DNA from 3 places in the Nonomuraea sp. JJY05 genome. Region 2 is predicted to be linked to each of the others. Evidence: riboswitches for the same ligand, from Rfam matches in the RefSeq annotation. Region 2 holds a riboswitch; each other region holds the start of a gene.
The links. A riboswitch is a leader RNA that binds a small molecule or an ion and turns the genes downstream of it on or off. The one in region 2 is predicted to bind thiamine pyrophosphate.
Positions count from the first base shown of each region.

Region 1: another riboswitch for thiamine pyrophosphate. It lies ahead of thiO (glycine oxidase ThiO); the one in region 2 lies ahead of ACFKCF_RS17455 (purine-cytosine permease family protein).
Region 3: another riboswitch for thiamine pyrophosphate. It lies ahead of tenA (thiaminase II); the one in region 2 lies ahead of ACFKCF_RS17455 (purine-cytosine permease family protein).

Region 1 is NZ_JBIEIS010000009.1:129,662-133,918, reverse strand. Features, by position in the region: gene thiE (thiamine phosphate synthase) at 1-591, opposite strand, end outside; gene ACFKCF_RS15740 (Rv2175c family DNA-binding protein) at 569-943, opposite strand; gene ACFKCF_RS15735 (NAD(P)/FAD-dependent oxidoreductase) at 974-2,143, opposite strand; TPP riboswitch at 2,197-2,314, shown strand; gene thiO (glycine oxidase ThiO) at 2,304-3,419, shown strand; gene thiS (sulfur carrier protein ThiS) at 3,416-3,616, shown strand; gene ACFKCF_RS15720 (thiazole synthase) at 3,609-4,257, shown strand, end outside.
Region 2 is NZ_JBIEIS010000010.1:123,879-128,135, forward strand. Features, by position in the region: gene ACFKCF_RS17430 (GPP34 family phosphoprotein) at 1-61, opposite strand, end outside; gene ACFKCF_RS17435 (TenA family protein) at 85-690, shown strand; gene ACFKCF_RS17440 (Fpg/Nei family DNA glycosylase) at 737-1,615, shown strand; gene ACFKCF_RS17445 (winged helix-turn-helix transcriptional regulator) at 1,621-2,031, shown strand; gene ACFKCF_RS17450 (rhodanese-like domain-containing protein) at 2,028-2,351, shown strand; TPP riboswitch at 2,730-2,842, shown strand; gene ACFKCF_RS17455 (purine-cytosine permease family protein) at 2,833-4,164, shown strand; gene ACFKCF_RS17460 (methylated-DNA--[protein]-cysteine S-methyltransferase) at 4,121-4,257, opposite strand, start outside.
Region 3 is NZ_JBIEIS010000074.1:1,545-5,801, reverse strand. Features, by position in the region: gene ACFKCF_RS57965 (hypothetical protein) at 1-1,760, shown strand, start outside; TPP riboswitch at 1,896-1,991, shown strand; gene tenA (thiaminase II) at 1,983-2,690, shown strand; gene ACFKCF_RS57955 (BTAD domain-containing putative transcriptional regulator) at 2,671-4,257, opposite strand, start outside.

The sequences.
Region 1 (4,257 bases), on a different contig from region 2:
ATCCTCCGCGTCCGTGATCGCGCGTACGACCACCACGCGGCGCACGCCGTACGACATCACCTCGTCCAGATTCGCGAGGTCGATGCCGCCGATCCCGAACCACGGCCGCGTGGTCTCCAGCGCGGCCGCGTGCCGGAGCAGCGGCGGGCCGGGGGCCGGGCGGCCGGGCTTGGTGGGCGTGGGCCAGATGGGGCCGCAGCAGAAGTAGTCGACGCCCGGCTCCGCTGCCGCGGCGGAAGCCTCGGCCACGGAGTGGGTGGACCGTCCGATGACGATGTCGTCGCCGAGTATCTCTCGCGCGACCGTCACAGGAAGGTCGTCCTGCCCCAGGTGGAGCACGTCGGGCCGGGCGGCGTAGGCGATGTCCGCCCGGTCGTTGACGGCCAGCAGTTTGCCGTGCCGGTCGCAGGCGTCGCGGAAGACTTCGAGGAGCGCGAGTTCTTCGCGGGCCTCCAGGCCCTTCTCCCGCAGCTGGATGATGTCCACGCCGCCGGCCAGCACCGAGTCGAGGAACTCTGCCAGGTCGCCGCGGTCGCGGCGGCCGTCGGTGCAGAGATAGAGGCGGGCTTCAGAAACCGAGGGCTTGGGCACGCCGCTTGACCTCGGTATGACGGCCGGCCTTGATCGCCTCGATCGGCGATCCGGGCAGGGACTCGTCAGGGGTGAAGAGCCAGCGCAGCGACTCGACATCGTCGTAGCCGGCGTCCAGCAACACGGTCAGCGTGCCGGGCAGGCCCTTCATCACATCCTTTCCATCGAGGAACACCGCAGGCACCTGCGGCCCGCCGCTCCCCCGGCGTACACCGAGCAGCTTGTGGTCCTTGAGGAGTTGCTTGGCCCGGCCGATCGGAAGGTCTAGGCGCGAGGCCACTTCGGGGAGCGTGAGCCACTCGTCGACGAGCTGGTCGGTCTCCCGGTCGATCTGTGCAACAGAAAGCGTCACGAAACCACAACTACCACATGCCGTGCTTGCTCAAACAACACAATCCCGTAGAGGGACTTCTGGATCTACCAGGCGTTCCGCGTCGAGACGGTGTCCCGCGTCGATGATGCGGCGCCCCTGTACGAGGTCCCGCGGCCGGTCCACGGCGAGCACCGCGGCGAGGACGTCGTCGGCCGTGAGCCAGACGGCCGACCACTTGCCCTCCGGCTCGCCCCGATAGATCAAGCGCTCTCCGGCCGAATGATGACCGGCATATTGCACCATGTGCCCGAACTGTTCCGACCAGAAGTACGGAACGGGATCGTACGCGATGTCCTCGCCCAGCAGGCTCGCGGCGGCCACCTCGGGGGCGTTGAGCGCGGTGTCCCAGTGCTCGACCCTGAGCCTGGTCTGCCAGCGGCGCGACCACCAGGCGGCGCAGTCGCCGACGGCGACCGTGCCGGGGAGGGAGGCGCGCAGGTGCTCGTCCACGACGACGCCGTTGTGGAGGTCGATGTCGGCGCCGGTGAGCCATTCGACGGCCGGGCGCACGCCGATGCCCGTGACCACCACATGGGCGTCCACGAACTCGCCGCCCACCAATCGCACGCCGCCCTCGTCCACGGAGTCGACCATGGTGTCGAGCCGCAGGTCGATGCCGTCGTACCAGCGCTCGGTGCGGGCCCCGATCTCGGCGCCGACGGCCGTGGCGAGCGGCGCCGGGCCGGCCTCGATCACGGTCACCGCGCACCCGGCGCGGCGGGCGGCGGTGGCCACCTCCGCGCCGATCCAGCCGGCGCCGATGATCGCGACGCGGGCGCCGGGGACGAGCACGGCCCTGAGCTCGTGGGCGTCGTCGAGCGTGCGCAGCACGTGCTGCGGGCCGTCGCCGGGCAGCCTGATCGGCTCGGCGCCGGTGGCGATGACCAGCCCGTCGTAGCCGATCTCGCCCTCCGTGGTCTCCACGACGCCCTCGCGCAGCGCCTTGGCGCTCACCCCTGGCCGGAACTCCACGTCGATCGCCGCGAGGTCGGTGTCGACGTAGCTGGTGTCGGCGTCACCGAACAGCACGGCCTTGGACAGCGGTGGACGGTCGTAGGGGCGATGCCGCTCCTCCCCGACCAGCGTGATCCTTCCGCCGAACCCCCGTGCGCGCAGCGCCTCCACGGTGCGCACTCCGGCCAGGCCCGCTCCCACCACCACGACTCTGTTCACGTTCATGACCCTAACGTGGGCCGGTGTCCGGGCGTCGCAGCGAGGCCGTAGGCTGGGGGCGTAAGACGCGCGGGAGTCCGGCCGTGACCGGGCTGAGAGGAAGGCTGCCTTCGGGCCTTCGACCGCAAGACACCTGATCCGGATCATGCCGGCGAAGGGAGCGCGGATGGACGTGATCGTGGGCGGCGGGGTCGTCGGGCTCTCCGTGGCCTGGCGGCTGGCTCGCGAGGGGCGGCCCGTCACCCTGGTCGACCCGGCCCCCGCCTCGGGGGCCTCGCACGCGGCGGCGGGGATGCTGGCGCCGGTCAGCGAGGTCACCTACACGGAGGTGCCGCTGCTGCGGCTCGGCGTGGCGTCGCTGCGCCGCTGGCCCGACTTCGCCGCCGAGCTGGCCGCCGACGCGGGTCTGGCAGGCCCCGAGGCCCTGGACCTGCGCTCCGAGGGGACCCTCGACGTGGCGTTCGGGGCGGACGACCTGGCCGCGCTGGACGAGCTGGCCGCCTACCTGGAGAAGCTGGAGCTGCCCGTCCGGCGGCTGACCGGCCGCGAGTGCCGCCGCCTGGAGCCCATGCTGGCCCCCTCGGTGCGGGGCGGGCTGCTGGCCGCCGGCGATTCCTGGGTGGACCCGCGCCGCGTGACGGCGGCGCTGCTCGCCGCGCTCGAGCGGCGCGGAGTCCAGCTCGTACGGGCGCGCGCCGGCGAGCTGCTGCGCGACGGCGGCCGGGTCACGGGGGTTCGCCTGGAGCCGTCCGGCGACGATGACCGGCGGGCCGAGCTGCGGGCGGAGCGGGTGGTCCTGGCGGCCGGGGCGTGGAGCGCCGGGCTGGCCGAGGTGCCGGTGCGGCCGGTCAAGGGGCAGATCATGCGGTTGCGTTCCCCGCAGCCGCTGCTCACCCGGTGCGTCCGCGGCACCGTGCACGGCACTCCGGTCTACCTCGTCCCCCGGGGCGACGGCGAGCTGGTGGTCGGGGCCACGCAGGAGGAGATGGGCTTCGACACCAGGGTGACCGCGGGCGGGCTCTACGAGCTGCTGCGCGACGCCAGGGAGCTGGTGCCGGGCGTCACCGAGCTGGAGGTCTCCGACGTGGTGGCCGGGCTGCGGCCGGGCACGCCGGACAACCTGCCGCTCATCGGGCCGAGCGGCACCCCGGGGCTGGCGCTGGCCACCGGTCATCACCGGGGCGGCGTGCTCCTGTCGCCGCTCACGGCGGACATCCTGCTGGGCGAGGAGGGCGAGCTCGCGGCAATGTGCTCACCTGGGAGATTTCGGGAAATTTCATGATTGTGACGATCAACGGAGCCTCGCACGAGGTGGCCGACGGCATGACCGTGGCGCAGGCCGTACGCACATTGACCACGGCCACCACCGGAGTGGCCGTGGCCGTCAACGACGAGGTGGTCACGCGGAGCTCGTGGGAGACGACGGCGCTCAGCGACCGTGACCGGGTGGAGGTTCTGACGGCGGTGCAAGGTGGATGATCTGATCATCGCCGGGGAGAGCTTCTCCTCCCGGCTCATCATGGGCACCGGCGGCGCGCCCTCGCTCGACGTGCTCGACCAGGCGCTGGCCGCCTCCGGCACCGAGCTGACCACGGTGGCGATCCGGCGGGTCGACCCCAGCGCCCCCGGTTCGGTCCTTGACGTGCTGCGCAAGCGGGACATCAAGGTGCTCCCCAACACGGCGGGCTGCTTCACGGCGGGCGAGGCCGTGCTGACGGCGCGGCTGGCGAGGGAGGCCCTCGGCACGAACTGGATCAAGGTCGAGGTCATCGCCGACGAGCGCACGCTGCTGCCCGACCCGATCGAGACGTTCGACGCGGCCGAGCGGCTGGTCGCCGACGGGTTCGTGGTGCTGCCGTACATCGGGGACGACCCCGCGCTGGCGCGGCGGCTGGAGCAGGCGGGCTGCGCGGCCGTCATGCCGCTGGGCGGGCCGATCGGCTCGGGCCTCGGCATCCGCAACCCGCACAGCATCGAGCTGATCGTCGAGGCCGTGTCCGTGCCGGTGGTGCTCGACGCGGGCATCGGCACGGCCAGCGACGCCGCGCTGGCGATGGAGCTGGGCTGCGCCGCCGTCATGCTGGCCACGGCGGTCACCAGGGCGCAGCGGCCCGATCTCA
Region 2 (4,257 bases):
GCGTGCCCTTCTCGTCGTTGTAGGCGAGCAGGAGGAGCTCCTCGGCGATCGTCACAGTCATGCTTCGACACTAACCTCCCAGCCATGACTGTCTCGGAGAAGTTGCACGCCGTCGGCCGCCCGCTGCTGCGGGCGCAGCTCGACCATCCGACCGTGGCCGGCATCGCGCGTGGCGACCTGCCCGAGCCGGTGTTCAGGTCGTGGCTGGAGCAGGACTACCTGTTCCTGCTCGACTACGTACGGGTGTTCGCGCGGCTGGCTTGGCAGGCGCCCGACGGGCATCTGGGTGACCTGGTGGACCTGGCGCACACCACGTACCACGACGAGTTGAGCCTGCACAGGTCGCTGTCGGCCGAGTTCGGCGCCGATCTGGAGGGGGCGGTGAAAGGGCCGGCGTGCGCGGCTTACACGGCGTTCCTGCTGGAGTCGGCGGCGTCGTATGGGGAGGGGTTGGCGGCGCTTTATCCGTGTATGTGGGGATATTCGAGTCTCGGGCAGATATTGGCGGAGAATCCGCCCGCTGAGCCGAGATATCGGGCGTGGGTGGACACGTACGCGGATCCGGCGTTCGCGGCGCTCACCGCCCGGATCGGACAGATGATCGACGAGGTCGGACCGGACCCGGCGCGGGCCGAGGAGCTGTTCGCCGAGGGGATGGCGCACGAGCTGGCCTTCTGGAGCGTGCCGTAGCCGTCCACAGGCTGTGGACGGCCGGACGCGCACGTACCCTGGGGACATGCCGGAACTTCCCGAAGTGGAGTCGCTCACCCATTTCCTGCGCGAGCGGGCCGTGGGCCGCACGGTCCTGGGGGTCGACGTGGTGGCCATCCAGGCGCTCAAGACGTTCGATCCGCCGGTGACCGCGCTCGGCGGGCTGACCATCACCGCCGTGGCGCGCCACGGCAAGTTCCTCGACCTCGACTGCGACGGCCTCCACCTGGTCATCCACCTGGCCCGGGCGGGGTGGCTGCGCTGGCGCGACGACCTGTCGGGAGCCAAGCCCGTACGTCCGGGCAAGAGCCCGCTCGCGGTACGGGTCCGGCTGGCGCCCGACGAGGAGGGGCTGGCGCCCGGCTTCGAGCTGACGGAGGCGGGGACGCAGAAGCGCCTGGCCGTCTATGTCACCAAAAATCCGGACGAGGTCCCCGGCATCGCCGCCCTCGGCCCCGACCCCCTCGACGAGTCCTTCACCGTCGAGGCGCTCAAGCGCATCGTGGGCGGCAACCGCATCCAGATCAAGGGGCTGCTGCGCGACCAGAAGATCGTCGCCGGCATCGGGAACGCGTACTCGGACGAGGTGCTGCACGCGGCGAAGATGTCCCCGTTCAAGATCGCGGCCACGCTGACGGACGCGCAGATCGCCGACCTGCACGAGGCCATCGTCACCACCCTGCAGGAGGCAGTGGAGCGGGCGCACGGGCTGGCGGCCAAGGACCTCAAGGCGGAGAAGAAGTCGGGACTGCGGGTCCACAACCGGGCCGGGCAGCCGTGCGACGTCTGCGGCGACACCATCCGCGAGGTGTCCTTCGCGGACTCCTCGCTGCAGTACTGCCCCACCTGCCAGACCGGCGGCAAGCCCCTCGCCGACCGCCGGCTGTCCCGCCTTCTCAAATGAGCCCGATGGAAGAAGACACCGTGGAACCGCTCGACGACTACGACGTGCGCCAGTGGGACACGCGCGAGGACTGCGAAGTGCGCCAGATCCTCGACCGCATCGCCGACAAGTGGTCGCTGCTCGTGATCGCCCTGCTCGACTGCCAGAGCCTGCGCTTCACCCAGCTCCGCCGTGAGATCGACGGTGTCAGCCAGCGCATGCTCAGCGTGACCCTGCGCCAGCTGGAGCGCGACGGCCTGGTCAGCCGCACGGTCCACCCCGTCGTGCCGCCCAGGGTGGACTACGCGCTCACGCCGCTCGGCCGTACTCTGCACGAGACCATCAAGTCCCTGGTCACCTGGACGGAGGCGCACCAGGAGGAGATCGCCGCGGCGCGTGCGGCCTACGACGCCAGGCGCGAGATGATGGAGTCATGACCGTTCCTGAGATAGAGGCCAGTGCCGTTCCCGCAGACGCTTACCTGCTCGACGTCCGCGAGCAGGACGAATGGGTCGCAGGGCACGCCCCGGAGGCCGTGCACATCCCCATGACGCAGATCCAGGGGCGGGTCGACGAGGTGCCCGGCGACCGCACGGTCTACGTCGTCTGCCGGGTGGGCGGCCGGTCCCTGCAGGTCGCGGCCTGGCTCAACCAGCTCGGGCGCGACGCCGTCAACGTGGGCGGCGGCATGCAGTCGTGGGAGTTCGCGCGCCGCCCGATGGTCAGCGAGACCGGGCAGCAGCCGTTCGTGGCGTAGCGGCCGGGCGCGCGACCGGTTGGGGGATGCTTCCGCTACTGCGTTCGGGAACGCACATCGCCCTGTGGGCAGACCTGTGGACAGCCTGTGTGAACTTGCGCCGGGGACCTGCCCGTGCTGTGGATGACGTGTGGACAAGCTGTGGATACAGCGCGGCGACATCTCACGTGCTGGAATGCGGCTCGGGAAGAAGCTGCAGGTCAGGGCGTCGGGTGAGGAGATTCCCGTAAGACACAGGCTGTGGACGGCGAGAAGCCTGATGTCGTGGACGCCCGCGAACGCCTCTCGTCCTCCGTGGTCGCGCCGGCCGGTCTGGCAATTTGGCGTGGGAGTAGGGCATCATGGGGTCGCAAGCTGGGTTGATCCCAGCTTTGCCATACCTGTCAACGCGGGAGCTTGGGGCAACCAGGCTGAGAGGGCGACTGAGGCCGTCGCCGACCGCACGAACCTGTCCGGGTAATGCCGGCGTAGGGAGTGTGCGATGACGCATGTCGTCGACGAAGTTCCGCTGACCCTCGAAGGCAGGCCGCCGAAGACCCTGGGCGTGCTCGACCAGGGTGCGCTCTGGGCGAACCTCGGAGTCAGCCTCCTGGGCTTCTCCGGAGCGTTGCTCCTGCTCAATCCCCTGGGCAACGCTCCGCTCAGCCTGACCGCCGCGCTCCTGGCCACCGTGGTCGGCAGCCTGATCGGCACCGCCATGGTGGGCCTGTCGGCCGTCCCGGGCACCCAGACGGGACAGCCCGCGATGGTGCTGCTGCGGGGCCTGTTCGGGGCGCGGATCTCGTACGTTCCCACGGTGCTGAACATCGTCCAGATGCTCGGCTGGGCCGCGTTCGAGCTGTGGGTGATCGCCAAGGCGGCCAGCGCGATCTTCGGCGCCGTGCCGTACCAGGTGTGGGTGATCGCGGCGGGGGTGCTGACCACCGCGCTCACGATCTGGCCGCTCGGGTCGGTCAGGTTGCTGCGGCGGTACGTCACCATCGGCGTGATCGTGTCGATGGTGTGGTTCGCCTGGTTCTTCCTGACCAGGGCGCCCGCGCACACCGGGGGGTCCTGGACGGCGTTCGCCCCGGCGGTGGACTACGTGATCGCGCTGTCGGTGTCGTGGGTGCCGATGGCGGCCGACTTCGCCCGGCACTCCAGGTCGAGCAGGGCCGCGTTCACCGGCGTGGTCGGGGGCTACACGCTGGCGCAGGTGGCCTGCCTGGGCCTGGGCGTGTTCGCGGTGGCCATGGCGGGGGCGGACAGGGTGGCGGCCGACGGGACGTCGGTGTTCGGCCCGTTCGTGGCGGTGCCGCTGGGCGCGCTGTTCTTCGCGATCCTGGTGCTGCGCGAGACCGACCAGTCGTTCGCCAACGTCTACTCCACCACGGTCTCGCTGCAGAACCTGATGCCGCGGGTCGACCGGCGCCTGTTCTCCGTCGCCATCGGCGTGCTGAGCGTGACGATCGCCCTGGTCGTGGACGTCAACTCGTACGGGGCGTTCCTGGGGGTGATCGGGGCGGTGTTCGTGCCGATGTTCGCGGTGCTGGCCGTGGACTACTTCGTGCTCGGCGGCTCGCGGAGCTGGAACACCGCGGAGAACGCGCCCTCGCGCTGGTCGAGGCTGGTGCCGTGGGCCCTCGGCTTCGTGGCGTACTGGCTGACGACCTCCACGCCCACGGTCAAGCCATGGGACGACTTCTGGCAGGGGATCCGCGACGCCATCGGCTTCACCCGGCAGCCGTGGATGAACGGAGCGCTCGGCGCGGCCATCGCCGCCGCGCTGATCACCCTGCTGATCGGCTGGTCGACGCGCGCTTTTCGACGTTGAGCAGGTGCTGCTTGGCGAGCGCGCCGCCCGCGTAGTCGCCGAGCGCGCCGTCCTCACGCACCACCCGGTGGCACGGCACGATCACGCACACGG
Region 3 (4,257 bases), on a different contig from region 2:
TCCGGACCTCGACGCTCAACCTGCTCTCCCTGCCCGGCTACGGACGTTACCAGCACACCTACGCCGACCTGCTGGCCGCGCACGCCGAGCTGGTCCCGCTGGCCGGGGACCGGGTGACCGTGCTGGAACTGGGCGGGAGCCTGGAGTCGGAGGCCCGGGAGCTCTACTTCTCGCTGGCGGGCTCCGAGGTGCCCCTGGCCGCCGAGGACCTGGAGGCGCTGCGCCTGCTGGCCGGGTCCTGCGCCGAGGAGCCCGAGCGCATCCCCGTGCGCGAGAACCGCGCGATCGTCAACGAGGTCCGGCTGGCCGGGGGCCGGCCGCTGCTGGTCGACACCGTGACCGACGTGCTCCGGCTCGCCTGCGGCAGCTCCGGCGGCGATGTCACGCTGGCCGAGCCCACCAGGTTCCGCTCGTTCCGCCGGGCCGAGCGCCGCACCCTGCTGGGCGCCCTGGACGCGGTCGCCTCCCCGGCCAAGCTCGGCGACGTTCCGCGCCACCGGGAGCAGTGGAAGCGGCTCGGCGAACGGCTGCACCCCCACGAGTACCCGCAGTTCCCGCGCGCCCAGGACGTCTTCGAAACGGCCAGGGGCGCCCGCCGGGCCCCGAGCCTGGACGGCCGGGTCGAGGCCGCCCTGTCGTCGGGCCGTGCCGCCGAGGCCGTGAAGCTGCTGGAGAGGGCGCCCGGCGCGCTGCTGCGCCGCCTCGACCACCTGCTGCGGACCGGCCTGTCCACGACGGTCGTGCTGGAGGCCGTGGAAGGCGCCGTCTCGGGCGCCTCCGGCCGCGTCCTGCTGTCGCTGCGCGAGCACCTGCAGAACCGGCTCACCCCCGTCGCGGGCCGCGTCTTCGTCAACCGGCACGGCAGGGCGTGGGCGGCCCCCGACTCCCGCTCGCCGCTGGAGGAGGAGGCCCTGGCGCGGGCGCTGGGCATCCTGGACCAGGAGATCGCCCGTCGCCTCCCCGACCCCGGCGAGCTGATCGTCGATCCCGACGTGCTGGACGTCGCCCTGCCGCTGTCCGGCAAGGCCGTCGTGCCCGGCCTCGGGATGCTGCCCCGGGGCTCGGTGTCGGCGGTGGACGGCGAGCTGCTCAGGTTCTTCGTCCACTGGCACGAGGCCCGGCAGCGCACCGACTACGACCTGTCCGCGCTCATGCTCGACGCCACCTATGACAACCCGACGCACATCTCCTGGACGAACTACACCAACGGCTTCGCCCAGTACTCCGGCGACCTCACCGAGGCGCCCGACGGCGCGTCCGAGTTCATCGACATCCGGCTCGCCGCCGCGACCCAGCCGATCATCATCCCGCAGGTGAACGTCTACGCCGGGGAAGGCTTCGACGAGGCCGCCGAGGCGTTCTTCGGCTACATGACCAGGGACGCCGAGCAGGAAGGCAGCCCGTTCGAGCCGCGTACCGTGCGCATGAAGTCGGACCTGCGCGGCTCCGGCCGGATCGCCCTGCCGCTCGTCTTCCTGCGCGGCGCCGACGGCGGCTGGCTGGTGAAGTGGCTGCACCTCTACCTGAAGGGGCACCCCGGCTTCAACCAGGTGGAGGGCAACCGGGTCAGCGCCTCCCTGCTGGTGCGCTCCATCGTCGAACGCGACCACCTGCGCGTTCGCTACCTGGCCGACCTGCTGCGCGCGAAGAGCTCGGCGGCCGGGCACACCACCTATATCGGGCTGGAGGCGCCGGCCGGCCTCCCGGCGGAGTCGCGCGTCTACACGGCCGGGACGCTGCACGAACTGATCCCCGCCTGATACGTTCGGCTTCCGGTCGTGAGGCCATTCGAGGGCTTCCTTCTCCTGGTTCGAATCCAGGTGGGCCCCCTGGGCCTACTCGGCTGCTAGCTCCCGAGCCTTCCTCACGACCGGGCCGTGCCTTCTGCTAGCGTTGGCGGCGACGCGGGGTGCCCGGGCTGCCGGGCTGAGATCACACCCGTCGAACCTGATCTAGTTCGCACTAGCGAAGGGACGTCATCGGTGACCTTCTGTGAGAAGATCTGGGCGCGCACGGCCACGCTGCTCGAGGCGATCCACGACCACCCGTTCAACACCGCGCTCGGCGACGGCACCCTCGACCGCGAGCGCTTCGCGTTCTACCTCGTCCAGGACGGGCGCTACCTGGTGGCCTACGCCAAGGTCCTCGCGACCGCCTCGGCCCGCGCCACCGCCCCGGCCGACGCCGCGTTCTTCGCGCAGAGCGCGCACACGGCGCTGGTCGTCGAGCGGGCCCTGCACACCGGCTACCTGGAGCAGTTCGGGCTGACGGCCGGCGAGACGGCGGCCGTCGCCACCTCGCCGACCTGCCTGGCCTACTCCTCCTACCTCCAGGCCACCGCCCTGGCCGCGCCCTTGCCCGTGCTCGCCGCCGCCGTGCTGCCGTGCTTCTGGGTCTACCAGGACGTCGGCGCGGCGCTGCTCGAACGTACGGCGGGCGCGGCCGACCACCCGTACCGGACCTGGATCGGCACCTACTCCGACCCCGCCTTCGCCGCCTCGGTCGAGCAGGCCAAGGCCATCACCGACCGGCTGGCCGAGACCGCCGACCCCGAGACCCGCCGGGCGATGGACGAGGCGTTCTGCCGGGCCACCGAGTACGAGTGGATGTTCTGGGACAGCGCCTGGCGCCTGGAGGCCTGGCCCACCGGCCGGTGGCTCCAGCCGGCCCTCACGCGAACGACGCGCTGAGCTCCCGGCGCAGCTCGCGAGCCTGGTGCAGGTAATGGGTGGCCAGCGCGGCACGCCCGGCCGAGCGGTACAGCTCGCCGAGCGTCTGGTAGGTGTCCGCCTCCCCGCTGCGGTCCCCCAGTTGCTGGAAGATCACCAGGGAGCGCTCCAACTGGTCGGAGCCGTCCGAACGCTCGCCCCTGGCCACCTGGAGCCCGCCCAGGTTCCGCATCGCGTACGCGCCGCAGTGGCGGTCGCCCAGCGCCTCGAAGATGTCCAGCGCGTGCCCCTGGTAGCGCATGGCCCGGTCCGACTCGGCGAACAGGTCGTACATGCGGCCGAGCTGCATCGACACGCAGCCCTCGCGGTGGGCGTCGTCGAGCTCCTCGGCCAGCCGCAGCGCGTCCCCCAGCCACCTGGACGCCTGCCGCAGATCCCGCAGCGACAGATAGACGCGCCCGATCGCCTGCCGCGCGTACGCCTCGCCGCTGCGGTCGCCGATGGCCAGGAACATGGCCAGCGCCTGCCGGAAGGACCCGAGCGCCTTGAGATGGCGGCTGGAGAACTGGTTGACCGCCGCCAGCCCGCAGATCGAGATGGCCTCGCTCCGCGTGTCGCCCAGCTCGTGGAAGATGGCGCGGGCTCGCCGGAACATGTCCTCGGCCTCGGCGTAGCGGTCCTGGTAGAGGCAGACCTGGGCCAGGCCGCGCAGCATGGCGGCCTCCCCGTGGCGGTCGCCGGCCGCGCGGGCGCTGTCCAGCGCGAGGCGGTGCGTCAGCTGCCACTCGTCCAGGCGGCAGTGCAGGTCGAAGTACGGGACCAGGGTGGCGGCCAGCCCCCACGCGGACTGGGCCAGGCCCGCGCCGGCGGCCAGCCGTACGGCCTCCACCAGGGACTCCCGCTCGGCGTCGAACCACGACAGCGGCTGGGCGGTCAGCCGGCCGAGGGTCTCCCGCTCCAGGCTCCAGCGGGGCGCCAGGTCGGACGTGAGCCCGAAGAGAGTGGTGGGCAGTCGCAAGGAGGCGTGCTCGGCGGCGGTCAGCCAGCCGCCGAGCACCCGGGCCAGCGCGTGCCGCTCGGTGTCGCCGCCCGCCTTCTCCCTGGCGGCGCAGCGGATCAGGTCGTGGAGCCGGTAGCGGGGCTGGCCGACGTGGTCGGTGCCGGCCAGCCGCAGGAGGTTGGCGTCCACCAGGGTGTCCACGACGGCGTCGGACCGGGGCCGGTCGAGCACGGCGTCGGCCACCCAGCCCGGCACGGACTGCTCGCCGAGCAGGCCGATCGCGCGGAAGGCCAGGGCGGCGTCGTCGGGCAGCCGCCGGTAGCTGAGCTCGAACGAGCCGCGTACCTCCAGGTCGCCGGCGCGTAACTCGTCGAGGCGGCCGGCCTCGTCCGCCAGCCGCTGCCGAAGCACGCCCAGCGACCACCCGGGCCGTCCGGCCAGCCGGGCCCCGGCCACCCGGACGGCCAGCGGTAAGTGGCCGCAGGAGCGCACGATCGCCTGGGCGGCCTCGCGCTCCTCCGCCACCCGTTCGGGGCCGACGATCCGGCCCAGGAGCTCCTCGGCCTCCGCGGGCGGGAGCACGTCCAG